4 regions of the Agarivorans albus genome follow, and region 1 is predicted to be linked to each of the others. Evidence: predicted binding sites of a transcription regulator. Region 1 holds the regulator's gene; each other region holds the start of a gene.
The links. Region 1 encodes sigma-54, which starts transcription at its own class of promoters, with help from an activator protein. Its sites were predicted from a motif close to GTTGGCACGNNNNTNGNNT; they were not measured.
Positions count from the first base shown of each region.

Region 2: K5620_RS17055 (PEP-CTERM sorting domain-containing protein) is a predicted target of sigma-54. The motif match lies at 3,360-3,378, and genes of this name have one in related genera.
Region 3: nifB (nitrogenase cofactor biosynthesis protein NifB) is a predicted target of sigma-54. The motif match lies at 2,997-3,015, and genes of this name have one in related genera.
Region 4: K5620_RS20530 (flagellar basal body L-ring protein FlgH) is a predicted target of sigma-54. The motif match lies at 5,023-5,041, and genes of this name have one in related genera.

Region 1 is NZ_AP023032.1:647,703-655,118, reverse strand. Features, by position in the region: gene K5620_RS03150 (calcium/sodium antiporter) at 1-789, shown strand, start outside; gene K5620_RS03145 (KpsF/GutQ family sugar-phosphate isomerase) at 829-1,794, shown strand; gene kdsC (3-deoxy-manno-octulosonate-8-phosphatase KdsC) at 1,794-2,345, shown strand; gene lptC (LPS export ABC transporter periplasmic protein LptC) at 2,342-2,899, shown strand; gene lptA (lipopolysaccharide transport periplasmic protein LptA) at 2,925-3,404, shown strand; gene lptB (LPS export ABC transporter ATP-binding protein) at 3,404-4,129, shown strand; gene K5620_RS03120 (RNA polymerase factor sigma-54) at 4,182-5,684, shown strand; gene hpf (ribosome hibernation promoting factor) at 5,709-5,996, shown strand; gene ptsN (PTS IIA-like nitrogen regulatory protein PtsN) at 6,005-6,448, shown strand; gene rapZ (RNase adapter RapZ) at 6,475-7,332, shown strand; gene K5620_RS03100 (HPr family phosphocarrier protein) at 7,319-7,416, shown strand, end outside.
Region 2 is NZ_AP023032.1:3,747,548-3,754,963, forward strand. Features, by position in the region: gene K5620_RS17040 (ABC transporter permease) at 1-342, shown strand, start outside; gene K5620_RS17045 (ABC transporter permease) at 344-1,309, shown strand; gene prfC (peptide chain release factor 3) at 1,386-2,975, opposite strand; gene K5620_RS17055 (PEP-CTERM sorting domain-containing protein) at 3,416-4,117, shown strand; gene K5620_RS17060 (hypothetical protein) at 4,168-5,268, opposite strand; gene K5620_RS17065 (DUF2860 domain-containing protein) at 5,785-6,741, shown strand; gene K5620_RS17070 (DUF3313 family protein) at 6,860-7,416, shown strand, end outside.
Region 3 is NZ_AP023032.1:2,385,659-2,393,074, forward strand. Features, by position in the region: gene K5620_RS10980 (TOBE domain-containing protein) at 1-487, opposite strand, end outside; gene K5620_RS10985 (nitrogen fixation protein NifQ) at 747-1,373, opposite strand; gene K5620_RS10990 (4Fe-4S binding protein) at 1,382-1,645, opposite strand; gene nifB (nitrogenase cofactor biosynthesis protein NifB) at 1,645-2,961, opposite strand; gene K5620_RS11000 (transglutaminase-like domain-containing protein) at 3,112-3,573, opposite strand; gene nifA (nif-specific transcriptional activator NifA) at 3,573-5,120, opposite strand; gene nifL (nitrogen fixation negative regulator NifL) at 5,120-6,661, opposite strand; gene rsxA (electron transport complex subunit RsxA) at 6,970-7,416, shown strand, end outside.
Region 4 is NZ_AP023032.1:4,536,689-4,544,104, forward strand. Features, by position in the region: gene K5620_RS20515 (S8 family serine peptidase) at 1-1,949, opposite strand, end outside; gene K5620_RS20520 (hypothetical protein) at 2,116-2,775, opposite strand; gene K5620_RS20525 (flagellar assembly protein T N-terminal domain-containing protein) at 2,797-4,008, opposite strand; gene K5620_RS20530 (flagellar basal body L-ring protein FlgH) at 4,019-4,777, opposite strand; rRNA gene rrf (5S ribosomal RNA) at 5,694-5,809, opposite strand; rRNA gene K5620_RS20540 (23S ribosomal RNA) at 5,922-7,416, opposite strand, start outside.

The DNA of each region.
Region 1 (7,416 bases):
TCTTTAGAAGGCAAAATGAATACCGCGGTGGGTAATGTCATTGGCTCTAATATTACCAACATTACCTTGGTTCTAGGTTTAACTGCGCTGCTCAAACCCTTACTGGTATCTTCTTCTACTCTGTTTAGAGAATTACCGATGGTGTTAGGTGCTACCGCAGTAGCGGGCTGGGTATTACACGACCAACAACTGGGTTACCTTGAAGGGGTTGTTCTACTTACCTTATTTATAGCGCTTATGGCCTACTTAATCGTTAACTCCCTACGCCAACGTAATAGCAACACCGTAGACCCAATGGTTGAGGAAGCAGAGTCGGAAGTGCCCAATGATGTGCCAACTGGTAAAGCATTGTTTTGGTTAGCAGTAGGTATGGTAGTGCTACCTCTTAGCGCCGACTTATTAGTAGGTTCGGCCTCCGAAATTGCCCGCTACTTTGGTATGAGTGACTTAGTTATCGGCTTAACCATCATTGCCATCGGCACCAGTTTGCCAGAGCTAGCTGCTTGTATCGCAGGCGTGATAAAAAAAGAAGACGATTTGGTTTTAGGCAACATTATTGGTTCTAACCTTTTCAATATTTTGGCTGTATTGGCTGTACCTGCCATGTTGGCGCCAGGTCCTATCGACGCCAACGCTGCGGGCCGCGATTTTTATGTGATGATGGGTGTAACCGTAGTGCTGTTTGTAATGGCCATGGGTTTTGGTAAAAGCCGTAAGATTTCTCGATGGGAAGGCGGCTTATTGTTAAGCGGCTTCATAGGCTACCAAATGCTATTATTCTTAGCATAAGCCGCTGTTGTCACTAATTTTAAAACTAAGGGGAAGTGAGTGTCATTTGATTACATCGCTGTTGCTAAGCGAGTACTAGAAATTGAAAGCTTAGGTATTGATAACCTTCACCAATATATCGACCAAGAATTTGCGGCTGCCTGCGAAATGATACTGGCCTGTAAGGGTAAAGTTATCCTCACAGGCATGGGTAAATCAGGTCATATTGCTAACAAAATTGCTGCCACCTTAGCATCTACTGGCACACCCGCTTTTTTTGTCCATCCTGGCGAAGCCTGCCACGGTGACTTAGGCATGATCGCCGCCGACGATATCGTATTAGCCTTGTCTAACTCAGGCGAATCTGAGGAAATATTGTCTCTTTACCCAGTGTTTAACCGCATTGGTGTGCGCTCTATTGCCATGACTAGTAACCCCAACTCATCTATGGCAAAGCAGGCCAACTATCACTTATGCATCTCGGTGCCACGTGAAGCGTGCCCCTTAGGGCTAGCACCAACAGCAAGCTCTACAGCTACCTTAGTAATGGGCGATGCTCTAGCAGTTGCTTTATTGGAAGCTCGCGGCTTCACAGCCGATGACTTTGCCCTGTCTCACCCAGGCGGAACTTTAGGCAAAAAACTGCTACTCAGTGTGAGCGACTTAATGCTAACTGGGGAACAAATTCCGCTAGTAACAGTCGAACAAACTATTCGCGAAGCGCTATTCGAAATCACTGCCAAAGGTTTAGGCATGGTGGGAGTACTTGATTCTAAGCAGCAGCTGGCAGGCATTTTTACCGATGGCGACTTGCGTCGTATCCTTGATCAGCGCATCGACATTCACGATACCCAAATTGGCCAAGTGATGACGCAGAACCCCAAAGTAATTGACGACAATTGGCTAGCCTTTGATGCCTTAAAGTTAATGAAAACCAAGTCAATTAACGGCTTGTTTGTGCTAAACAATAAAGCCGTTGTGGGTGCATTTAATATGCATACCTTATTACAAGCCGGAGTTTACTAGTGACAATTAACACGCCCTATGGCGCGGTTAGCCAAAGCAATTTTGACGCGGCAGCAAAAATTAAACTTTTAGTTTGCGATGTAGACGGGGTTTTCTCCGATGGTCGCATTTATATGGGCAATGACGGAGAAGAACTTAAAGCCTTTCATACCCACGACGGATTTGGCATTAAAGCGCTACTGAATATCGGCGTCGAAGTCGCTATCATCACCGGCCGCCAATCAAATATTGTGCAACAGCGTATGCAGGCTTTAGGAATTACTCGTATCTACCAAGGCCAACAAGACAAACTCGTCGCCTACCAGCAAATGCTTGAACAATTGTCACTAGCTCCTGAAAACGTAGCCTATATTGGTGATGATGTGGTCGACACCCCAGTAATGCACGACTGTGGTTTAGGTGTAGCCGTGCAAGATGCTCACCCCTTGTGTAAACAACGTGCCAACCTTATCACCCAAACCCGTGGCGGTTTTGGTGCGGTTCGAGAGCTTTGCGATCTAATACTGCAAGCAAAAGGCGAGCTTGATAATGCTCAAGGTATGAGTGTATGAATCGCCCAACCTGGTTCTTTGCAGGCTTATTTCTCTTGGCCTTGGTGCTGTGGCAGCTTAGTCCTTCGGAAACTCAGCAGCTAAGTGCTAAACGCGAAGCCAGCAAACCAAACTTTGTTGCCGAAAAGCTCTACAGCGTGAGTTTTGGCGAAGATGGTAGCCCGCGCTATCGGATCTATGCTGAGGAAATGGAGTTTTTTGAACAACTTAAGCACACAACTTTTGCTCAACCAAAGATCTTAGTGTACCCAGATCCAAGCCAACCTGTATGGCAAATTGTGGCCGATCACGCTACAGTACAGCAGCAGCAAAACGTCATTTTAAATGACAATGTAGTAATTAAAAATTTAAGCCGTGGCGAGTATGTTCGCGACTTAATAACCGAAAAATTGGAGATCGACCTGCAAACAGAAACCATGAGCAGCGATCAACCTGTTACCGTTTATGGCCCTTCATACGAACTGTATGGCGTTGGCATGGACGGTGATTTAGCCAACGAAATAGTGACTTTATTAGATGATATCGAAGCGGTTTACCACAACCCACAAGAGTAAGTTAGCACTTGCGGCTAGCTTGTTTATGCTTTCTTGGGGTTCACAAGCACTAGAAGACGACTTCAACAAACAAATTATTGTTGATGCTGACCGCCAGCAGGTCAATATCAAAGAAAACCGAGTCACCTTTTACAATAATGTTGTGGTGACTCAAGGCTCGATTAAAATGCACGCCGAAGAACTCAGTGTTATTGGTAGCGAAGAAAAAGGCAGCGAAGTAATGATCGCTAAAGGCGAACCCGCAACGTTTTATCAATTACTTGATAGTGGCAAGCCAATTGAAGCTGAAGCGAACGAAGTGCGTTACGACCTAAAAACCCAAACGCTAACACTCACCACCAATGCTCAACTCAAACAAGAAGAGAGCTTGGTAAAAGGTAAAATGATCAAATACAGCATCAACAAACAAGAAATGGTGGCACAAGGCGACGAAAATAGCCGTGTAACTACTATTTTCCTGCCTCAGCAGCTTGACGAACTAACGCCCAAGGAAGACCAGCAATAATGAGTACGCTAATTGCTGAAAACCTAGCTAAAGCCTACAAGGGCCGTAAGGTAGTTAAAAACGTTAGTCTAAATGTAGAAACCGGTAAAATTGTTGGCTTGTTAGGTCCAAACGGCGCTGGCAAAACAACCACTTTTTACATGGTGGTGGGCTTGGTGCCTCGTGACCAAGGCCGAATCCTCATCGATGATGACGATATTTCTAGTACAGCGATGCATACCCGCGCACGCAAAGGCATTGGCTACCTTCCGCAAGAAGCGTCCATCTTTCGCCGCTTATCTGTGGAGAAGAACATACTCGCCGTATTAGAGACCCGAAAAGACCTCGATAAAGAGCAACAAATTGGTGCATTAGACGACCTTCTTGAAGAGTTTCACATTGGCCATATTCGCAAAAATCTAGGCATGAGCTTATCGGGTGGTGAGCGTCGAAGGGTTGAGATTGCCCGAGCGCTAGCCGCCGCACCTAAGTTTATTTTGCTTGACGAACCCTTCGCAGGGGTAGATCCTATTTCTGTTATCGATATTAAAAAGATCATTGAACACCTACGTGATCGCGGTCTAGGTGTACTAATTACCGACCACAATGTTCGAGAAACTCTCGATGTTTGTGAGCATGCCTATATCGTTAGCCAAGGCGAATTGATAGCCTCAGGAAAGCCAGAAGAAATTCTCGAAAACGAACATGTGAAACGAGTTTATCTCGGAGAACAATTCAAGCTATAGTTAAAGTGCAAGTTTAAAAAAAGACAATAAGAAGAAGGAACAGCGGTAGTTAATGAAAGCATCTTTGCAGTTGCGTCTTGGTCAGCAGTTAACCATGACCCCCCAGTTACAACAGGCCATTCGCTTACTCCAGCTTTCAACACTGGATTTACAGCAAGAGATTCAAGAGGCTCTGGAAAGTAACCCTCTGCTTGAGGCGGATGAGTCTCACGCCAGTGATAGTGACGCAACCGACGCTAAATCTGCCAATGAGAAGTCTACCGAGGCCGAATCCACTGCGGACATAGACAACAGTCAAATTGAAGCAGGCGATGCCATTAATCAAGAAACTGTTTCTGACGACCTCCCTGTTGACTCTACTTGGGACGATATCTACAGCGCCAGTTCTGCCCCAGCCAGCTCATCTGGCAGCGCCGTGAGCGATGACAACGATATGTTGTTTCAGGGCGAAACTGTCGACTCTTTACAAGACCACTTATTGTGGCAAATGCAACTCACTCCATTTAGTGAAGTAGACCAAGCTATTGCTTTAGCCATTATTGATGCAGTAGATGAATCGGGCTACCTCACCCAAGACTGTGAGCAGCTACTAGAAGGCTTACGTTCAAGCGATAACAATGACTTAGATGTAGAGCTAGATGAAGTAGAAGCAGTACTTAAACGCATCCAACATTTCGATCCAGTTGGTATAGCAGCGCGCTCGCTGCAAGAGTGTTTACTAATCCAATTAAGCCGTTTTGCCGAAGACACCCCTTGGCTAAATGAAGCCAAAGATGTAGTTTCAAATCACATTGATGTATTAGCTAATCGCGATTTTCGTCTATTAGCCCGCAAAACCAAACTTAAAGAAGACCAGTTACGCGAAGTCATGCGTTTGATTCATACGCTTGAACCTCGACCAGGTAACGCGGTAGAGCCTAACCAAGCCCAGTATGTTATCCCGGATGTATCGGTTGTAAAACGCCAAGGCCGCTGGGTTGTAGAGCTCAACCCAGATGCAATGCCTAAGTTGCGTGTTAACTCCCACTATGCATCTTTAAGTAAAACCTCTACCAACGCTAACGATACCCAGTTTATTCGTAGCCACTTACAAGAAGCCAAGTGGTTTATTAAAAGTATCGAGAGCCGAAATGAAACCCTATTAAAAGTATCCAACTGCATTGTTCATCATCAACAGGCGTTTTTTGAATATGGCGAAGAAGCCATGAAGCCAATGGTACTGAACGATGTGGCAGAAGCTGTAGAAATGCACGAATCCACCATTTCCCGGGTAACCACCCAAAAATTCATGCATACACCTCGCGGCATCTTCGAGCTTAAGTATTTCTTTTCTAGCCATGTGGCTACCGATGGTGGAGGTGAGTGCTCATCAACCGCTATTCGTGCATTAATCAAGAAACTGGTAGCTGCCGAAAATACCAGTAAACCACTCAGCGACAGCAAAATTGCTGATATTTTGGCAGATCAGGGGATCAAGGTGGCAAGACGTACGATTGCTAAATATCGTGAGTCTTTAGCAATTCCACCTTCTAACCAACGTAAGAGCCTTATCTAAGGCCACTAAAAGGGGAAGATATCTATGCAAATTAACCTTACTGGACACCACGTAGAAATAACTGAATCTTTGAAAGAATATGTCCACACCAAGTTTGCCAAACTCACCCGACGATTCGATCAGATCAATAACGTTCACGTCATCCTCAACGTAGAAAAACTGAACCAAATTGCTGAAGCCACATTACATTTAAACGGCGGCGAAGTATTTGCAACCTCTGAGCATTCTGACATGTATGCCGCCATCGACAGCCTGATTGATAAACTTGATCGCCAAGTCATCAAACATAAAGAAAAACTTAACAAACGTTAGCCACCCCCATGCAACTAAATAAAGTACTTAGCTTGGACTGCACCCAAAGTGCAGTTCAATGCTCTTCAAAAAAACGCGCCCTAGAAATAGTAAGCGAACTGGCTGCCAAGCAGCTTGATACCACTACCCAATGCATTTTTGAAAGCTTGTTAAATCGAGAAAAAATGGGCAGCACAGGTATTGGCCAAGGTATTGCTATTCCTCATGGCCGTATCGACAACCAGCATCAAGCCACAGCGGTTTTCTTGCGTTGCGATCCCCCTATTTCCTTCGATGCTATAGATAACAAGCCGGTAGACTTGGTATTTGCATTACTAGTACCCGAAGATCAATGTAAGCAACATCTTAATACTCTAGCTCAAGTAGCTGAAAAACTTAACGATAAGCAAATATGTAAACAACTTCGTTGTGCACAAAGTGATGACGAATTGTACGACATCATGGTAGCCTAATACTCTAATCAGCCTTAGGGATTATCATGGAACTGATCATCGTTAGTGGGCGCTCGGGTTCAGGTAAAACCGTCGCCTTAAGAGTATTGGAAGATCTCGGCTACTATTGCGTCGACAATTTGCCGGTTGTGCTTTGGCAATCACTTATCGACAACTTAAAAAAAACCTATTCTAAAGTAGCAATTAGCATTGATATTCGAAATCTTCCCGATGAGCTATCACCGGTAGGACAGCTAATACGAGACGCTGGACCAGACATTAATCTGTTAAGCATTTTTTTAGATGCGAAGGATGAAGCGCTGATCCGCCGTTACAGCGAAACACGCAGGGTACACCCGCTTAGCCAAAGCAATTTATCTTTAGCAGAAGCGATTGAATCAGAAACCGAGCTATTAGCCCCCATTTCTAGAAATGCCGATTTGCGTATCGACACTTCCCGTTTATCGGTACACGAGCTAAGCGGCTTAATTCGCTCGCGCGTTACTGGTGACCAACAACAACAGCTAATTTTGGTGTTCGAATCCTTTGGATTTAAAAATGGTGTGCCTAACGATGCCGACTACATGTTTGATGCGCGTTTTTTACCTAACCCACATTGGCAAGAGGAGCTACGTCCTCTAACCGGCTTAGATAAAGCCGTGCAAGAATACTTGGCTGCGCAGCCTTTAGTTACCCAATATATCGAGCAGATTAGCCAGTTATTGCAATCTTGGTTACCGCATTTAGAGGCTAACAATCGTGCCTATTTAACCATTGCTATTGGCTGTACTGGCGGACAACACCGCTCGGTGTATGTGGCCGAGCGACTTGCTAGCCTCTTTAGCGCTCATCGAAAAGTGCAACGACGCCACCGAACTTTGGAACATCGCCTTGAAGCTCACTAGACAAGTAGTAGTAAAAAACAAATTAGGTCTGCACGCACGTCCTGCCACCAAGTTGGTTGAGCTGGCACAGCAATTTGACGCTGA
Region 2 (7,416 bases), 1.7 Mb from region 1:
ATGCTGGCTGGTTTCTTTGGCCTTAACGTTTTGCAAGGTGAACTACACCAAATCAAATTAAACTTTGTTGAAGGTTTTGGCTTTACCGGTATTGCTGTAGCACTGATGGGCCGCAACCACCCTCTTGGTGTATTACTCGCCAGCTTACTGTTTGGTTTCCTATACCAAGGTGGCGCAGAGTTAAGTTTTGAGTACGGTGTAGACCGTAACATCGTCGTTGTTCTTCAGGGTTTGGTGATTCTATTCTCAGGCGCTTTAGAGCACATGTTTAAGCCATCGCTTGAACGTACTTACCTCAAGCTTTTTGCTAAAAAAGCAAGCCCATCAGAAGGAGTCGCTTAAGATGTTTGAAACAATTATCTTAATGTTAGACGCCACCATACGGGTTGCGACGCCGCTTATCTTCGCTTCACTGGCCGGCATGTTCTGTGAGCGCTCGGGCATTGTGAATATCGCCTTAGAAGGCAAGTTACTCGCTGCGGCATTTGTTGGTGCAGCAACAGCGCATGTAACCGGTTCAGCTTGGCTAGGTTTACTGGCAGGTATTGGCATCTCGGTACTATTAGCCCTATTACACGGCTTTGCCACCATTACTCACCGTGGCGATCATGTTGTAAGTGGTATGGCGATTAACATTTTGGCGGCTGGTTTAACGGTGACCCTTGGGCGTCACTGGTTCCACCAAGGTGGTCAAACCCCCGCTTTGAGTGGCGATGCCCGCTTCGCGCCTATTCAACTACCGGGTGCTGAGGCAATGGCCGATGTACCAGTGATTGGTTTGTTGTATTCAGAGCTAATTAGCGGCCACTCGGCCTTGGTGTATTTGCTAATCATAACTGTGCCTTTAGCATGGTATGTAATGTTTAAAACCCGCTTTGGTTTACGTTTACGAGCGGTGGGTGAATCACCAGCAGCGGTTGATACCGCGGGTATCTCAGTAGTGAGAATGCGTTACAGCGCGGTAATTATTTGTGGCTTACTGGTAGGTATTGGTGGTGTGTACTTGTCGGTGGCGCAAACTGCCCAGTTCATTCCGAACATGAGTGCCGGTAAAGGTTATATGGCGTTAGCCGCGTTGATTTTTGGTAAGTGGCGACCATTTACCGCATTGGCTGCATGTTTACTGTTTGGTTTCTTGGATGCCATGGCAATACGTTTACAAGGCGTCTCCATTGGCGACTTCGCGATTCCAGTGCAAGCCATTGAAGCGATACCTTACGTACTTACCGTGTTCTTACTGGCAGGCTTTATCGGTAAAGCTATCGCGCCAAAAGCGATTGGTGTTCCTTACACCAAAGAGCGCGAATAGAACCTTACTACTAGCCACAAAAAAGGTCGCTTTATGCGACCTTTTTTTATGGCGATTAAACTAGCTTAAAAGCGGCTTAGTGCTCGCGAGTTTGCATAAACTTAACGTCTGGGTAACGCTCGGTGGCTAAGTTTAAGTTAACCATTGTAGGCGCTAAATAAGTTAAGTTGTCGCCGCCATCTAAGGCTAAGTTATCGTGAGCTTTTTTCTTAAACTCTTCAAACTTCTTAGAATCGTCGCTAGCGCACCAACGCGCAGTGGCAAGGCTAATGCCCTCGTAAACAGCTTCTACTTTATATTCAGTGCGTAAGCGATGTACCACCACATCAAACTGCAGCACACCTACTGCGCCAACGATCAGATCGTTGTTACGCATAGGGCGGAATAACTGCACGGCACCTTCTTCAGATAATTGAATCAATCCCTTAAGCAATTGCTTTTGCTTCAAAGGATCTTTTAGTCGAATACGGCGGAACATTTCCGGTGCGAAGTTAGGAATACCGGTAAACTTCATGGCTTGGCCTTGAGTAAAAGTATCGCCAATTTGAATGGTGCCGTGGTTGTGTAAACCGATAATGTCGCCAGCAATCGCTTTTTCAGCAGCGGCGCGGTCGCCTGCCATAAAGGTTACTGCATCAGAAATGCTTACATCTTTACCTAAGCGTACATGACGCATTTTCATGCCTTTATTGTATTCACCAGACACAATGCGCATAAAGGCAATACGGTCGCGGTGTTTAGGATCCATATTCGCTTGGATCTTAAATACGAAGCCAGAGAAGCTATCATCAGAAGCGGTAACTTCACCTATATCAGTAGCACGAGGTTTTGGCGCAGGTGCCCAGTTGGTTAAACCTTCTAACATATGGTCTACACCAAAGTTACCCAGCGCGGTACCAAAATACACAGGTGTTAATTCACCGCTTAAAAACAGTTCAAGATCAAACTCGTTAGACGCACCTAGTACCAGCTCAAGCTCATCACGCAAGGTTTCGGCAAGCTCATCGCCTACGGCGGCATCTATTTCGGGGTTATCTAAACCTTTGATGATTTGTTGGTCTTGAATGGTATGGCCTTTACCAGTTTGGTAAAGAATCACTTCATCTTTAAGAATGTGATAAACACCTTTAAACAATTTACCGCAGCCAATTGGCCAAGTAATTGGTGCGCACATCATGTTAAGTTCGCTCTCTACCTCATCCATTACTTCCATTGGGTCGCGAATATCGCGGTCCAATTTGTTCATAAAGGTAACAATAGGCGTATCACGCAGGCGAGTTACTTCCATTAATTTACGGGTACGATCTTCTACACCTTTCGCCGCGTCAATCACCATCAAACAGGAGTCAACTGCAGTTAGGGTACGGTAAGTATCTTCCGAGAAGTCTTCGTGTCCAGGAGTATCTAGCAGGTTAACAATACAATCGTTAAACGGGAACTGCATCACCGAGGTAGTAACCGAGATACCACGCTCTTTCTCCATTTCCATCCAGTCAGATTTAGCGTGAGTAGCGTTACCGCGACCTTTCACTGTACCGGCTTTTTGAATCGCGTTTCCGAACAACAATACTTTTTCAGTAATGGTGGTTTTACCCGCATCCGGGTGAGAGATAATTGCAAAGGTTCTTCGGCTAGCAATATCTTGCAAGAGTGAAGCGTTAGACATCGAATCAATTCTTCTAATTTGGTAACGCGAGGATGCAGCAAAGCGGCAATTTGGCCGAAACAGCACAATCACCCAGCGTTTAGTTAATCGTAATTGGCGGGTATTTTCGCCGATCTAGCTTTGATAAACAATCGGCGCTTTAGTTACTATTGGAAAACTAGGGCTTTCGATAGCGAATAGGTAAGTGTTTTGCGTATAGCTACTCATTTAAAGGTAGGAATTACTCAATACAACAACTCCCTCTTTGTTAAACCAGCAAGCACTTTAGTATTAACTCCAGCAATTACCACAAAGGCAGCGATTAATTCGTCAGTATTCTTTACACCCAGTATTTATTGTTAATAAAAACAGTAAGAAAAGTGATACTGGCCATGGACTTGCGAGTTTGGTACAGTAATTGCCTAGAACTGGTCGAACCATTTATATCAAGGAAGATTGTTTTGAACCGCAAGCATGTATTTTTCGCCGTTGTAGGCTTACTTACCACTTTTGTTAGCCAAGCCAGTGTGATTACTTTTGATGAATTGGCCAACGGTGAAATTGTTAATGGTCAATACCAGTTAAGTCATGGTGTTAGCATAGATGGAACCAATGTACGTTTAGGCCAAAACAATTTGGCCGTCGCTTTTGATACCAGCCTTATCAATACTCAGGACCCAGATTTAGAGTCGCCTTTTAGTAATATTAACCAACCCAATTTAGGTATTGCTAACCCTGGCAATGTACTCATTATTCATGAGAACCCAAACTCGTGTAATGGCCTTATTTGTAACAACCCAGATGACGAAGGGCGTCGTCCTGCAGGTTTCTTCACCATTAACTTCTCAAGTTCGGTATACCTAGAAAGTATCGACTTTTTTGACATTGAGCTGGCAGAGAATGGCTACACAGCACAAAATGCCATTCACTTGTTTGATGCGCAAAACAACGAAATTTTCCCAACTGATTTCTACACTCCGCATACCGGCGGCGACAATACTTGGAACCGCTTAGATTTTGCAGTAGCCGAAGTAGCCTCAATGCGTATTCACTTAAACGGCTCTGGCGCTATCGATAACATTCGCTTCTCGGTTCCCGAGCCTGGCAGCATTGCCTTATTTGCACTAGCCTGTTTTGGCTTAGTAGCAAGACGCTTTAAATAAAACCAAAAACGCCGCTTACTCTAAGCGGCGTTTTTTGCCGAGCGAGTTACTTAAAATCGATAACCGATAGTCAGTCGCGCTATGTCAGCATCATTTTCATAACCTTTTTTATCAATCACTCTGGTTAAACTACCACCAACAAACCAAGTTTGAGTATTACGCCAATGTGGGTAATAGTTCACCCCGATGGTGACAACTCCCTTTGTGTCAAAAGCGCTAGCGTGCTCATATTTGTCTTGGGCAAAGTAAGGTCCGGCACCGAATCGTCCTTCAAGGTGGTTTCCTAGTGGAATAAAGCGCCAAACTTGAGCGGTAATGCCGCGCCGTTCAGTCCACCCACTATCACCCCCCTCGTCTAACCAACCTAGTGACACTGCGTAATTGTTTGAGAAACGATGAGCTCCTTCAACGCTATAGCCCACAGTGGTTTCTGGACCGCCATGATTGATTTTAGTATTTGCTAACGACACCCACACTTCATTAATAAATCCGTTCCCATCTTGCTTAACTTGATTACTGCCATTATCGATATCAATACCAAAGCCCACTAAAAAGGAGTTACTGGTTGGCCTATCTGGAATTAGATAATTGTTCCATTGCCCCCGTAAGTGGGCACCTGTTCCGATGTAATTGATGGGATATACCAAGGCTACGGTGCTCATCATGCCCAAACGTTTTTCGTTAAGCTCTACACCTTCGGCATTTCTAGTGGTATCAAATGAAAAGTAAGGGCCACTACCAAGTTCTAATCTAGCTGTTTTAGTCAACATAGGGGTGTAAACCAGCTGAGTAGAAAAACCATCTCGATGGTGGTTGTAAGGGTGGCCCTCATTAGCATGCACAAAATCTAAGCGGACATTGTCTTTCAAATACTGGCCAAAGCGTACATCAAATGAGCGGTGGTTTTGTTTCTTATCTTCTTTATCCACACCTTCAACGTTGGTGATGCCCGACCCCATGGTTAAAGCAAAATAGCTATTGCGAGGTTCTACTGACTGATAAGTAGATGACTTGTCTTGGGCCACAACACCTGTGCTAACTAAAGCCACTATTAAGGCTAATACTTGTAAATATTTTACGAGTTGCGCTCGTTGCCATGTTGAAAAAAGTGCTGTGCTGTTGATTGCAACCGCTGCAGTGCTGATAGTCATGAGATGGTTCCTAATTCGCTATTACCAGGCCAAACACCTAGCAACTAAAATTTCGGGTAGCTTGTTATCCATGACACTGCCGATAGCCAGCTTAGCTATCTTCTAAAATCCCTATCCTAAATTTGCCTAACTCCCCCTTGTTTAATTAATAATTATTCTTCAGGTGATTTATTTGATTGTTTTCTTTCTTCTAAAAACCTTAATAAAGAAACAAACAACATTGAAACCACCCCAGTAAATAAAAACGCAATATAAATACTCATTACCTATCCTCTAAACATTCTTAAGCACCACGTCATTAACATGGCGAAAACAAATTAGAGATTAGATAGAAAACAAAACTAAAAAAATGACTTAGAGAAACCCAAATTTGGCGCTCCTCAATGACTTAAAAATCATAAGCCAAATAGCAAAGTTGAATTTCTCTAAACCGTACTAAAACCTACCCAAATAAATAAAATCATTTCCAACTTAAACAGCACACCAACTTGTGCACTTATTTGAAGAGATATAAAAATGAACAACACTACACTATTAGCACTAGCCATTAGCTCAACGTTTTCGCTCAATGCATTTTCTGCCGAAACATCGCGCTTTAGTGGCGAGATTTTCCTACTTGGCGGCTTCAGCTCTACTAACTCAAACCTGAGCACCGAGAACAACGCTCGCCTGAACAACTTAAACGGTAGCGGCGAAACCCAAGACGAATTTATCGCTGTTCCGCTAGGTAACTTGGCCTACGACCTAGGCCAGCAGCGCAACCAACGTATTTATTTAGGTACTTCACGCGATGACTTGGCGGTGGGTGATTTGGCCTTTGAGCTTGGCTACCAGTATGACTTTGCCAACGGCACGCAAATCGACATTGCTTTTCTACCTACCGTGCTTTCTGGTGAAGTGTGGGCCAACCCTTACGACACAGATAATGCGCGCAGCGAGACTGACGTTGATGGTTACGCCTACCGCGTAAAGCTGAACCAAATCATGGGTTCTGGTTTCTCGTTAGATTTGGCTGTGGGTAAAAATGAAATTGATAACGAGCAAATTGAATACCGTAGCTTGCACCGCGATGCCGACGTTTACTTCGCCAAGGCTAGTTATGCCTTCCAAATTGGCCAAAGCTCAGCACTAGTACCGGCATTTAGCTATACCGAGAACGATGCAGTGGGTGCAGCGGCAAGCTACGAGCGTTACGAAACCGAGTTGACCTACTACATGGTGCACAACGCACACTCGCTAGCCCTAACCGCTGGCTTTGGCAAGACTGAATACGATGCGGTTAATCCAATCTTCGATAAGACACGAAAAGATGACCACTACAAGCTGTTCGTCGCTTATGAGTACGCCAACGTTATGGGATGGGAAAATTGGAACTTCGTATCACTTTCTGGCTTGAACACCACCAGTTCAAATATCGATTTCTATGAATCAGACGAGTATGTGGTAACGGCCGGCCTTAGCTACAAATTCTAAACCTAAATAAAGAACCAGCGCCTTGTGGTTACGCTTTGGCCGGGCTTAGACCCAGACCAAACTTAGCCATGAGTGCGCGACCTCAACACTACCCAACAAATATATTAGAGAAGACTCAATGAAACTACTTAGCAACTTAACTCGCATTCCACTCGCGTTTGGCCTTGTTACCCTGCTGGCAGCCTGCAGCGCTAAGCCGGTACAAGTACAAGACTACCAAGCTGTAGCTGATACCGACGGCCTAGAGTTGGACCACAGCCATGCACCTAGTGTGGTTTACGTTCGCCCCGGTGCTGCTAGCCTAAGCGAGTACGATAACTTTATTATAGAGCCGGTAATCGTGGTTGATGGCGAACGTTATGTGAACAAAGACAATGCTGAGAGCATTGCTAAGATGCAGCAATATTTAGCTAAGTCAGTCAGTGAGGAGCTTAGCCAAGCTGGCTATCAAGTTGGTGGTGAAAAAACTGACAATGCGCTACGTATCACTTTCAAAATTTCTGGCATCAGCGCGCCTTCGGCGGCAGCCAATGTCACTACAGTACTTGCACCCTTCGCGCTTAGCGTGGGAGAAGTCACCATCGAGACCGTATTTCGTAACGCGGCCAGCGAGCGCATTGATGCAGTAGCGATAATGCAGTCTAGAGGTTCTCGCTTCCTTAATGCGACCCCGTG
Region 3 (7,416 bases), 1.7 Mb from region 1:
CCAAACAGTTGACTGATTTTTTATCAATCAATACAACTTGGCCGAGTAGTTGATTTCTTGCGCTGCAACGCAAACTCATACGGCGCATTAGCTGTCTAAATTCAACTACGTTTAGCTGCTCATCACAGGGTTCGTTAATTTTCGGCTTCAATTGTTCAAAAGCTTGTTGGTACTCAAGCTCTAAGGCTCGGTATAAACTTAACAGGCCAATTCCGTAATCGGTCAGCTGAGTTCCACCTCCATGTTTACCGCCACTTTTTTTAATGACCAAAGGATGTTCAGATAAGTTGTTAATTGCATCTAGCGCATCCCAAGCTGCTTTATAAGACATAGGAATAGACTTGGCTGCTGCACTTAGAGAACCGTATTCAGTAATGGCCTCTAAAAGCTTTATTCGTTTATCACTAAGAAATGGACCTAGCTCACTACAAAGCTTAATTTTTCCCATCAGTGGTTGGTTGGTATGATTAAGTTCTCTTAAGGTCATATTCGCACCTATACAACGCCTTTAGGCGCTTAGTTAAATTGAACAAATGCGAACTAAACGCACCGTTAGTTAACTTATTGCAAGCACGACGCCAACCAACAAATATCGTTAAGAAGCCCTTTAATACTGGGGTTAAGCAACAAAGTAAGGTGACCGATAGCTGTAGCGAAGTTAACAAACTACGCTGTATTGTTGGGTATATAACGAAGATCTAAAACAAGAAAAAAAGGGCTAACTTAATTAGCCCTTTGAAACAGTTTTAATCAACAAAGCATTCGGAATAGGATGAACATTCCTGACAACTAGGTGCTCTGCAAACGTAGTCCCCACCTTGTTGGCAAAGCTGACGGTAAAAAAAACGTTTCCAGCGCATATTGTTAGTATTTTGCTGATGTAATAACGGAAAGTTGTACTTAAGTAATTCACCAAGTTCACTACGATTGCGCAGCCCTAAGCTATGCCAAAGGTGCGATTGAGATAAACAGGCAGTGGCCACAATAATTGCCATTTGAAAGGCAAAAGGCACTTTGTCGTTGCAATGAGCAAATAGCAGCGCGCTCAGCTCGTTGCGTTCTTGCATGCGTAGTTCAAATACTTCTTCTAGTACTTGAGCGCGTTTACGCAAACCCGCTTTATAAGGCTGTTTCCACAAAAGCTCTTGTTTACTAATATCGTCACTAGCAATAGTCCGTTTTAAGTCCATATAACTGGCATTATCTAAGCCAAGACCATAAGGCAGTTCGGCTTGGCCATTTAATTGGCTATGAATGATCAACTTAAACCAATTTCTATTGTGCATAGACATAGGCGGGCAAACCCGAGATAAAGCTTGTTGCCACTCTGTACCTATAAAACTAGTGGTTTCTTGAAGAGTTTGTATTTCCATAAACGCTCCTAACTTAAGGCAATAACGTTAGCTTCTTGGGGTAAACCGGTTAACGAACCAGGAGGATTTAACGCACAACCGTTTGCATCAACAATGGCGTTTTCAACGGGGCAAATATGAGCACATTGAGCACCATTAACATTGTTTGAACACTCATCACAGCGGTGTGCAATAACTGCAAATTGTTTATCGCCACTGGTAATGGCTTTACTGGGGCAAACTTCTTTACAGGCGTAACACGCTATACATGATTTAGTAATTGATAAGGCCATTAGCTACACTCTCCCATGCTACAGCTAGATTTGCTTGTGGTTGCCTGTTGCGCAGCTAACTGTTGTTGAAGATCTTCAAGAGCGCCCCGTATATCCCGTAGGGCATAATCGGTGTTTGCTTTTACGTTCATTGCAGACAACTCCAGCTGCGGAGCATGGCCAATTCGACTACACAAAATTGTGTCGACGTGTTTTAGTTGGCTTAAATCTTTAACTGCGGAGTCATCGCACTGCTCACTACCTTGGCAATACTGCTGCCAAGAAAAGTCATCTAACTGAGTAATCTCGTCTGCGCTTACTCGGTACATAGAAAACTGCGTGGCGTGGCCAAAATGCTGGTCAATCAAGCTCAAACTACTACTAGCAATAGCAACCTGTATCGACCTTGCTACCTGTGCTGGCTCACTATTCTCGAGCGCAGCCAAATCTATGTCTTGGCCTAACTTACCTACTGCGTCAGCGCGGCATTGCTGGCAATGAGTCATTTGCTGCATACTCTGACCGGCTTGCTCTCTAGCAAGGTTTAGCTCTTGTTTGGTGGGTTCTCGCTGACCCATTAAACCAAAGTAAGTACCGTGTGCTGGATCAGAGATTAGCGGCATAATGTTATGAATAAAGGCACCATATCTACCCAATTCTTTAGCCAGCGATTCAATATGGAAATCGTTGATCCCTGGGATCAATACCGTATTAACTTTTACTAGCATCCCCGCCTTAATAGCCGCTTCTAAACCCAGTAATTGGCGATCAATTAGAGTTTGCGCTGCTTCTCTGCCCCTCAAGCGACGTTGGTTGAAATACACCCAAGGGTATATACGTTGGCCAATATCAGCATCAATACAGTTAATGGTAATGGTTAAATGCCTAACGCCTGCTTCCATCAGCGACTCAAGTTGATCAGCTAAGGCCAAACCATTAGTAGAAACACACAGATGAACATCAGTATCTACTTTCTCTATGGCCTTTAAACTCGCCAAAGTAGCCTTGGGATTGGCCAAAGGGTCTCCTGGCCCAGCAATACCTACCACTTGAGTTTCTGGAACATGCTTTTTAACTTTTACAAAACGCTTTACTGCAGCTGCTGGAGAAAGCAACTTCGAGACGACTCCGGGTCGGGTTTCATTACTGCAATCAAATTTTCGATTGCAGTAATTACATTGAATATTACAAGCAGGCGCTACAGGTAAATGTATTCGGGCATACTGATGGCCTGCTTTTGAAAAGCACGGATGTTTTGCTACTAAAGCAGCTTGTTTACTGGCTTGTGCGCTTAACGGATTCTCTCCATTGGCTTGCTTAAGTGGTTGTATTGTCATGAAAAGCTTCCTTGTACACTACTATATAGGTAGTTTTGCAAGTGCTGTTCCAAGTATCTTTTTCTTTAAATACAGTTACTTAAAACGAACAAACACCTTAAAAGTAAGCTTGTATGTCGTATTTGTTGTAAACACGACAGAGTGGCGGCGTTAATCGCAGATAAACTTTGCCATCTCTTTATAACTAATGTGGTAGCTAATATCCCTCATTAACAGCCATTTATATACAATGACCTGATTGCTCCGAGATGCTGATTGCAGTAATACCGAGAAGGTAAAAGGACCTTTAAGTCGCCCATTGTCGATGCTGTAGTAGGATTTCTGGATTTTAAAGGTACAAACAAAGTGGCCTGCATTTGATTGCTTAGCAAAGTCACCCCAAACAACCAACAGAAGCTTGGCTTGGGGTAACAAAGATGAAGGCAGATTATGCAAAGCAAAAGCGGCTAGGTCATAACAAAAGCCATGACCATCACGTAAGGTTTCAGCCGGAGTTTTCCACCAGAAGCCATTTAAAGCGGCTTGCTTACGCTGTTGTTGATTTGTATAGCTAAGCCGCTGTTGTATAAACTGGCATAGGTCGGTTACATCGCTAAATGCCAGCTTTTCCATTAAAGCTGTCTAACGTTAATATTCATTACTTGAATACGATAAGCTATTTGCCTTGGTGTCATATTGAGCAAGCGGGCTGCTTTAGCTTGCACCCATCCAGCTTGCTCTAAGGCTGCAATAACTCGCTCCCTCTCGTCCATTTCTTGGCTTTCCAAGTTAACTTTTTCGATGCTTGGCCGTGGACTTATTTTAGGGCCATCTAAACCATCGATAACAATTAAATCTTGATCAATTACCCCACTTTCGCTCATCACCGATGCGCGTTCGAGCAGGTTCTCCAACTGACGAACATTACCGGGCCAGTCATAGGCCATCATCATACGAATGGCGCCATCGGTAAGTTGTAGCTTGCGCCGTTGTTGTTTAGCCAGCTTTTCAATCAAAAACTCGGCTAAGTCGGGTAAGTCTTCTATCCTGTCACGCAGCGGTGGCGGGAACATAGGCATAACATTTAGTCGGTAATACAAATCTTCGCGAAAACGATCTTGCTTAACCTCTTCTTCTAGGTTTCGATTTGTTGCCGCCAAGATACGCACATCGACGTTAATGGTTTGGGTACTGCCTACCCGCTCAAACTCGCCTTCCTGTAATACTCGCAGTAATTTGGCTTGAAAGGCTGAAGAAATTTCACCAATTTCATCTAAAAACAAAGTGCCACCGTCAGCCATTTCAAAACGGCCTTTGCGTTGTTTTACCGCTCCGGTGAACGCGCCCTTTTCATGACCAAACAACTCCGACTCCAACAAGTTGTCGGGTAAGGCTGCGCAGTTAAGCTTGATAAAAGGTCCGGTAGCTCTGGGCGAATTATAGTGAATAGCATTGGCAATAAGCTCTTTACCGGTGCCGGACTCACCGCGTATAAGTACCGTACTATCCCATTTAGACACCAAGCGAATTTGCTCAAACACTCTGCGCATTACCCGAGAATGACCAACGATGTTGTCCATACTGTAGTTGCTTCTTACTTTACGCCTTAACCTGTCACGTTCAGCTTCTAGTTGATCGGTTTGTACGGCAACGTCTTTGGCAAGCAATACACTTTTTGCAATTAGGTTTGCGGTCATCTCCAAAAACCGGGTAAACAAAGCTAGTTTTTCTGGAGCATCTATTTGTGGTTGAGCGGCTAGTACGCCTAATACTTCATTGGATTTCTTAATCGGTACCGCAATAAATGGTAAATCTAATGCATACAAATCAAGTTTATCTGCAAAGCGTAAATCATTAGACACTTTGCTTAAAACAATAGGCTGTTTCTGTGTTAATACAGTACCAACAATGCCCTCGCCTGGTCGATAACGAATGTTTTTAGCAACACTATCGTTGGCATGATTCGGCGTGTGCACCGTATCAACACTAAGCATTTGTTCGTTTTCGGCAATGAGCGCTAACATTGCATGCTGTAACATGGCTTTGTCGTGCAACACTTGCAGCACTTTGTTTACGCTTTGTTTGTAATCCAAGCTATTGGTTAATACGCTACTTACGTCGTACAAGGCTGCCAAGTGTTGCTCGGCGATATGTGATTCGCGTTTTGTTGAATAGTCCATTATTCACCTCGCTTACGGCTACGAAGAGGAAGAACGATGCGAGCTTTACAGCCGCCTAATGAAGTTGATAAGTACTGAACGGTACCGCTGTGTTCACTCACTACTTGTTGCACAATGCTCAAACCAACACCACGACATCCGCTGTTATTACTTGGCTTGGTACTGTAGAAGGGTTCAAACACCTTTAGCTGTAACTCCTTTTTAATGCCAGGCCCACTGTCTTCGACAGTGACTTCTATTTCTTCATCTACTAATTGGGTGCTACAAACAATTTCACGGCGTGTTTTCTTACCGTAATCGATAGCTTCTATCGCATTATCTATAAGCTGTTTTAAAGCCACTCGAATACGAGAAGGCTGGCCGGTTAATGAAGGCAAGGTACCGTTTAAACTTAGTTGCATGGTTATGCTGCGATTTAATAAACGGTCGCTGGATAACTCAGTCACTTCATGTACCAATTGATTAATGTTTACTGACTGGCTTGCCTCGTAGGGTTTACGCGGTAAGGCGCTTTCTAGTTGGGCAATTGCAGCGTGGCCTGCTTCTAAACCTGCTTGCATTGCTGCCGTTCTGGCACAACTATTTGATACCCCACAAAACATCTGTAAGGCTGAATCAATCATATTAATTGGCCCTTGGATCTGATGAATAGCCGCATGCAACGCCTCTTGCATACTATGCAAGGCTTCCGACTCTTCTGTGGAACGGCGCAACTCTGATAACTGTTGCTGGGCTTGGCGGCGTCGCTCCTTGGTTACTTCACTTAAAGTAATAACCAAGTAACGGCTAACTTTGGGTACAAAGTAATCATCTACCTCAGACCCACTGATATTCACAGTAGACACACAACAGCTAAACCAGCGTTTACGCTTGCCCTTACCTACTTCAACATTAAAAGTCTGTCCTTCGTTAAATAAGCCATCAACTTCCTGTTTACCTTTTAACTGATTTAAAGCAATTGCGACCGGTTCATCGCTAAAATCGCTGCGCAAGGTTTTGTAAGAAAGGTTATCTAGCACAACTTGATGACTTTGGTCGAGCAAGGCGATAGCAACAGGCGCAGTATTAAGCACTGCTTCAACCATTAACTTTTGATTAGCCGCTATAGTTTGTTGCTGATGGCGTTCACTAATATCCCGATGAACACTCATATAGTGGGTTATATTTCCTTGCTGGTTACGTAGACCGGTTATCGATAACTCTGCAAGATAGCGTTGGCCATTTTTCTTCTTGTTAACTAAACGCCCTTGCCAACTCCCTCCGCTACTAATGCAGCCCCATAGTCCTTGGTACACCTCGTTTGGCGTTGTTTTATAACTAAGTAAAGAATGGTTTTTTCCTATCAAATCCTTTTGCTCGTATCCGGTGATCTCGGCGAATCGCTTATTCACAAACATAAAGTTTGCGTTTAAATCACTTACCGACATAGCCATTGGCATTTGCTCTAACACACTAAAGCATTGCGATAGGATTTGGTTTTCACTTAATGGAGCAAGGTCTTCAAAGGCCTGCTCTAAGGTAGATTTAAGTTCATTCATCATTCAATCAATCCTTTGCATTGCTGAGTTAATCGCTGAACATACAGCTACAATGCAAGCGGCATTCCTCCCTGCGACAGTACGTGCCACAAGGGTCGGTTGAATAAACATTGTTTGATTTACAACAATTTTAAGTAATCTATCAGTTAAAATTGTTGTATTTGTCACCCTAAAATTGCCCTTAGAAACTCTGCCAACAAGCGACTAAAGCCCCGTATTACTCGGGTTCTTTCCCCAATATGGTTCATTTCACCAACTTGGTACATGCAATGCAGTACTACCATTAGTAGTACAACTGTGTGGAGTATTTGATGGCCGACTACCTTCTCATTTTTATTAGCACTGCCGTGGTAAACAACGTGGTGTTAGGCAAGTTTCTTGGTTTGTGTCCGTTTATGGGGGTATCAAACAAAATCGATAGCGCCTTGGGTATGGGTTTAGCAACCACCTTTGTTTTGTGCTTAGCGGCTATCGCTGCTTGGTTAATAGAAGCACTGCTACTTGCCCCCTTAGGCATTCAGGTTATGCGAATTTTGGTGCTCATTTTGGTCATCGCTGCTGTGGTTCAACTTACCGAACTGATTATTCAAAAAAATAGCCCCGAGCTTTACCAAGCCTTAGGCATATTCCTGCCCCTTATTACCACCAACTGCGCCGTGTTAGGCGTTGCCTTACTGGTAGTTCAAAACAACATGAAATTTTTACAAACCCTATGTTATGCCTTTGGTTCTGCGGCAGGTTTTAGCTTAGTGATCGTG
Region 4 (7,416 bases), 900 kb from region 1:
GCTTGCTGGGTTACCGAATCAAAGGCGCTGTCGTAACCACTTCCACCTAAGCTCATATTGATTACATCTGCGGTTTGGCTAGGCACACGATTTGAGGCATTGCTTAAGCCAGCCGCATATAAAATAGCTTGTGAGATATCCCAAGTACTACCGCCATAGCGGCCAAGCGTACGCAGATTCATAATTTTAGTATTGGGCGCTACGCCCGCGACGCCGAGGCTATTATCGGTTTGTGCCGCCACCGTACCCGCCACATGTGTACCGTGCCAAGAAGAGCCGCCACCCGGGCTAGTCAAGTCTCCAGGATCTTCGGGATTGGCATCAATACCATCGCCATCTAAGGCATTAGACGCATCGGAAATAAAGTCGTAACCGTCACTAGTTAACTGATTCCTTAAATCGGGATGATTCTGAAAAATGCCGGTATCAATAACCGCTACAACCACATCATTTAAGGTGCTGTTTTGCATGAGCTGCCAAGCATTATCTAAATTGATTTGTTCGTAGTGCCACTGGCGAGAAACCAAAGGGTCGTTAGACAAGGCAAAAGGCTGGTACAAATAGTTAGGCGAAACTGATTGTTCCACCCCGCCTAATTGGTAATGAAGGCGCTTAATTTCCAGCAAAGTACTGCGTTTGGCGGCATATTCATCACTAAACTGCGCACCTAAGCCATCTCCAGTGGTACTATTTAAGGCCACTGCTTGTTGGTCATTGCTTTGGTAAAGGCTCATGTTTGCTGACGATTGTGCTTGAGTCAGGCCTAAATCTTGAGTGCTAAGCGAAGCTGCCCGCCCAGCCTGATGCATAACCACCATTTGTTTGGCCACAAAATCTTGTTGGGTACTGAAATGCTTACTCTCAGGCAAAACAGCAGAGCTTTGACCGATCAAGCGTAAGGTGTAGTTACCTCTATATGGACCCGAATTAAAGGCAGTGTAAGCTTCCACAACAAGATAATAACTGCCAGTTTGATCAACACTTAACAACTCGGTTTTGTTAATGCCTAAAGAAGAGCTAACTTCAAACATGGTGTCTGCATTTATCAGACGTAAATCAAAATCGTTACCGCTAGTTTCCCAATCGGCAATTTCTAAAAACAAACGTTGATTAGCTTGTAAATCGACCCGATAAACATCACGTTCATCGGGTTCATTTACAAAGCGATCTTTAGCTTCACCAGTAGCATGGCTAGCTAAGTAGCCACTTACCGTGGCAATAGGCGGAAGTATCTGCGCTTCTTCATACTCGTTATTTTCAATATATTCATTGTCAGCATTATTAACATCACTATCAACTACCGTATTCACAGCTGTAGTTACTGTGCCACTCACCGGATAGGATTTACCGTCTAGCACTAAAACGCGAGTTTCAGCTACCTGCTCTTGGCCTTCAAAGTCACGTGAAGCACGCACCATAAATACGCCTTCTTCGTTATAGATATGCGACACAGCTTCGCTGCCAAGTGAAGTGCTTGAATTGCCGTCACCAAAATCCCAAATAACTTGCACATTACTTAAGTCACTTGCAGTAGAGATTGCTTGAAAATTAACATCTAGGGGAGGGATGCCGGCACTTTCTGAGCTTAAAATAGTTAAGGCGGAAGCAGCGTCATTAGTAACCTGAATTACAGTGCTAGAGGTCGAGCTTAAATTATCATTATCTAAAACTGTTAAACGGACCGTATAGTTGCCTTCGCTGGCATAGCTTTTAGAAACATTGATTCCGTTTGCGCCGCTACCGTCACCAAAGTCCCAAGTATAATCAACAATAGTACCGTCATCACTCGAGCCACTGCCGTCAAACTGAATAAGCTGCCCTATAACAGCTTCACTGCGACTTACACTAATGGTCGAACTCGGTGAACCTGCAGACGAGCCTGAGTCACCACCTCCACCACCACAAGCAAACAAAGCTATGCTAAGTAATACCGCTACTATTGCTTTCATATAATCCCTTACATCTACTATTTAGCGCTGTATATATACTACGCACTATATAGTCACAATTATATTAGGCTTATGTAAAGAAAGTGAAAATTTTGCCAAACCTATGCGACATTGTTGTGATTAGCCATCCAGTAACAGCGCACAATGCTAAAGTTACTTGGCAAACTTAGGTATTTGCCTTATCCCGCTTTAGTAGCTCATCATTTTGAACCGCGCTGTCACCCTGCAACATAGCCTTTGGAATAGACCCTTTAGTTGGCACACTTTTGCCCTCTTGGCTAACCCCGGTTGCAGCGCTACCAGTTTGGCTTGCCGCAGCTATTTGCTGGCTACCTTCGGCAACAATATCAGCACTTGCTAAAGCCGCTTGCTCGGCCAGCTCTTCGGCAGTAGGTAATACTTGAGTAGCACTTGGATCACCCGACATGCCAGCAACAAGAGCAGCAGCAATACCTTGGCCTAACTCCGTAAATTGCTTTTCAATATCGGCACGCAATACGCTTTGTAATAAATCAGTGCCTGCTAAGCCTGCCGCAACTGGATTACCAGAGGCTAACCCCATGCCTATGTTCATAGCGGCGGGAGCCACGTCCATAATGCCAACATCCACCGTACCCTCGGCTTTGTCGCCTGTGTTTGTAGCCGTCGCCAGCGCTTCAGTGTTTTGCTGAGTATCGCTTTTGGGGCTTAAAGCATCTTGTAGCTTTTGAGTAAAACTAGTGTCTGATTTTACTTCACTGGCTTGCTGATTATTCACCTCAATCAACTTAGGTTTATAATCTAGACTATTGGTTGCGAGCGGGGTGTTGCTATAAGAAGTTGTCATATTCTTCTCCTTCAATATTGATTATTGCGTGCTTTCAGTAAGGGCGAACGGATCATCAGTAACCGCCACCAATACGTCGCGAATCTGTATGTTAGCCATGTCGGAATAGCGCTCAGTCGCTAGTACCGCGCGGTCGGACTGCACCGACACTACCGTTAGTTGAGTTTGGTCTGCGTTAAATATCGGGCCGCGCAGCCCTCCATCTAAATGCATTAAGTATTGCTGCCTAACCAGCTCAAACTTGTCACCTTTACGTACACCATTCGTTTGTCCAATGTTGATTACCACTTGCCCGTTATACAGCCCAACTACCGTTGCCAAACTTTGGCGGCAATAGAGTGCATCCTCAACGTCACTAACTGATTGGTCGATGTAGGAGTCAATCAACTTGCCATACTCTGAGGACCAAAAGGTTTCACCCGTAACGTCCAACTTCATCGTCACGTCGAATGGCCATTCTCGATTAGACCCGTAATTTTTACGGAGTACCGTTTCACCATTGATACCGTCAATCACGTAGAGTTTTATTTGAAAGTTGCGAAGCTTAACGGTGTTTTTCATGCCGAGTAGGTTAGTGGTGGTTTCGTTGTAGCTCGACATGTCATTGATCTTGCCAAACAAAATATATTGCACGTCGTACTGTTGAGATAGGCTGCGTGCTACTTTGAGCATTTGCGGCTCTATATCATTGGCATAGCGACCATCAAACGCTATTTGACGAGTCATTAAGTGCCGGGCATCAACCCTTTTACTCTTTGATTTAAACCGGTGAAATAAGCGCTGCGAGACTTCTTCAGGTGTTCTATAAACCCCACCAAGCTGGGCATGTTCGCGCTTCTGCAATTGAAAAGGCCCTACAAACAGGGTTTTAGCGTAGCTATCTTTCTCGCAGGTATTTAAAGGAAATATGTCAGCGGCCACCTTCACAGTCATTTGGTCATCAATGATGGTCTCAACCAATAGCTTCATGTCATACACTTCGCCATTAGTACGCACCGTTAGTTCATCGGTTTCCAACACGCCAGACTTCACCACTTGCAGTGACTTTACACTGGCACCACCGCGATACATTAAGGTTAACAAAGCGTCTTGGATAGCCTGCTGACGAGCTTTATCTACTTGGCCGTCGACGATCTTGGCTTGGCCTTCACCTTCTAACCAAATAGCGTAACTGGGAAAATTAATGCCCATTAACGTCAGCAGACACACGCAAACTCGTAAAAATTTAGACATAATCAACGCCCTACAGTGGCCACATACTTCCGCCTAGGAATGAAGATAACCAGCCTTGAGTTTGCACGTCGGCGTGATCACCAGTGCCACTAAACTCGATACGCGCATCGGCCACCTGGTAGGAGCCAATCGAGTTATCTTCTCCAACGTCTAACGGCCGCACAATACCGGTAAAGCGCATGTACTCTTTACCATTGTTGATTACTAGCCACTTTTCACCGCGTACAACCAAATTGCCGTTGTTCAAGATGTCGACCACCGAAACGGTAATTCTGCCTGACAAACGATGTCGCTGATCAGCATCAGAAGATCCGTCAAAATCTTGTTTTTGCTTCATTTCTAGCTCGACTACACGCCCGTTAATCGTTAGATTTCCGCCCGGCACAGTAACCGGATCAAGCTTATAGCTGTTCTCTTTACCAAGGTTTGAACTGGCCGATTTAGTCGCGGTGGCTTCCTCCTCCAAAAGCACTGTAATGGTGTCGCCTAGTGCAAAAGGTGGGGTATAACTATATAAGCTGCGTGAAGTATTGCTGTTAAACATCGAGCCGGTAATAATCACTTGATCCGCAGCTGGGCTAGGTTCAATAGGTGCATAAAAAGGATCATCGGGGATCGGAGAACGGCTATCGGTGCTTACTGTGACTTGACGTTGATTGCGGTCTTCTCGCTCTTGAACGTTCTCCGCAACTTCTTCTACACCATCTACAATTGACGAACATGCTGACAGCAACAATACATTGCACAACATCACTACTCTGGTAATCATTGGTCTATTCCTACTTACGTTAGTTTCCGTTTACCGTTCTCTTTCCACTTGCTTTAACCTAGGCCCGAGCTTTTTATCTCGTTTATTGTAATTAGTTACCTAAGAAAGCCTTAGGCCACAAATAGCAAAGCAAATGCCACTAACGTCAGTAGAAACATATCCTTACGATAATCTAGCTGACAAAATCTTTACCTAACCGACAACATTCCGTCGTTTTTGCCGCTTTTAGCTAGGTACGACACAAAATGCAAATTAAATGCCACTAAATTCATAAAACTCAGTATTTTATAATGTTTATATAAATTGATATAAATTTTAATTCACTGCAGCCGATACAGCTTAGGTTGAGCAGAAAAACTAAGTTTTAGTCAAATAATCGGCAAAACTTACCTCAAGCCGGATAAAAGCTGCCTTTTTGATTTTCGTTCTAGGCAAAGATTGCCTAGTAACTCTTACCGTAATTCTAGAAACCAACCAGCCTTAAAGTAAAAAGCGCTCAAAACAATTAGTTAAATACGGCTTCAACGAACTCAACTTTTGCATCTCAATCAAGCTAGATCACTTGGCTATGAGATAGCCTTCCAACAACTTACCAACTTCACGTTCATAAGCCTTTAGAACTGCAACCATTAAGCACGGCCAATAATGAAAACGCTCTTTAATAAAAATGGGAGATAGGGAAGGGGATGATATGCCTGAGAGACTAAACTGCAGGCAATAAAAAAGCCCTCGTCGTAAGACGAGGGCTTAGTATAGGAGCCTGGCGGTGGTCAGGTGCGCAGCATAGCTGCTTGTGCTTCGGCGGAACAAAACTGCGTTTTGTCTTTAAACGCCTCCGCCCTACTTTTGAAAGCAGGCCACGCTAAACACAAACAAAAAGGGCTTCCCAATCGGGAAGCCCTTTTCGATAATGAGAGCCTGGCGGTGACCTACTTTCACATGGGGAAGCCCCACACTATCATCGGCGCAGTTGCGTTTCACTTCTGAGTTCGGCATGGAGTCAGGTGGGTCCACAACGCTATTGCCACCAGGCAAAAACTGTTGTCTTTAACATTCGAAAAAGCTGAAACATCTCATGAGCACTAACAAGTATTCATGGTTTCTAAAAATAAAGTATCTATAAGCAACACCCTTTAGGTGTTGTATGGTTAAGCCTCACGGGTAATTAGTACAAGTTAGCTCAATGCCTCACAGCACTTACACACCTTGCCTATCAACGTTGTAGTCTCCAACGGCCCTTCAGAGGACTTAAAGTCCTAGTGAGAATTAATCTCGAGGCCTGCTTCCCGCTTAGATGCTTTCAGCGGTTATCAGTTCCGAACGTAGCTACTGGGCAATGCTATTGGCATAACAACCCAAACACCAGCGGTTCGTCCACTCCGGTCCTCTCGTACTAGGAGCAGCTCCCCTCAATTCTCAAACGCCCACGGCAGATAGGGACCGAACTGTCTCACGACGTTCTAAACCCAGCTCGCGTACCACTTTAAATGGCGAACAGCCATACCCTTGGGACCGACTTCAGCCCCAGGATGTGATGAGCCGACATCGAGGTGCCAAACACCGCCGTCGATATGAACTCTTGGGCGGTATCAGCCTGTTATCCCCGGAGTACCTTTTATCCGTTGAGCGATGGCCCTTCCATACAGAACCACCGGATCACTATGACCTACTTTCGTACCTGCTCGACGTGTCTGTCTCGCAGTTAAGCTGGCTTATGCCATTGCACTAACCGTATGATGTCCGACCATACTTAGCCAACCTTCGTGCTCCTCCGTTACTCTTTGGGAGGAGACCGCCCCAGTCAAACTACCCACCAGACACTGTCCGCAATCCCGATAAGGGACCAACGTTAGAACATCAACACTACAAGGGTGGTATTTCAAGGTCGGCTCCACGTCATCTAGCGACAACGCTTCAAAGCCTCCCACCTATCCTACACATGTAGGGTCAATGTTCAGTGTCAAGCTGTAGTAAAGGTTCACGGGGTCTTTCCGTCTAGCCGCGGGTACACCGCATCTTCACGGCAATTTCAATTTCACTGAGTCTCGGGTGGAGACAGCTTGGCCATCATTACGCCATTCGTGCAGGTCGGAACTTACCCGACAAGGAATTTCGCTACCTTAGGACCGTTATAGTTACGGCCGCCGTTTACCGGGGCTTCGATCAATAGCTTCGCGCGAACGCTAACCACATCAATTAACCTTCCGGCACCGGGCAGGCGTCACACCGTATACGTCATCTTTCGATTTAGCACAGTGCTGTGTTTTTAATAAACAGTTGCAGCCAACTGGTATCTGCGACTCTCAGCAGCTTAGGGAGCAAGTCCCATCACCATCAAGAGCGTACCTTCTCCCGAAGTTACGGTACCATTTTGCCTAGTTCCTTCACCCGAGTTCTCTCAAGCGCCTTGGTATTCTCTACCCAACCACCTGTGTCGGTTTGGGGTACGGTTTCGTATAATCTGAAGCTTAGAGACTTTTCCTGGAAGCAGGGCATCAACCACTTCGTGTCCGTAGACACTCGTCATCAACTCTCAGCGTAATGTAAACCCGGATTTGCCTAAGTTTACCGCCTACTGCCTTTCACGTGGACAACCATCGCCACGCTGGCCTAGCCTTCTCCGTCCTCCCATCGCAATT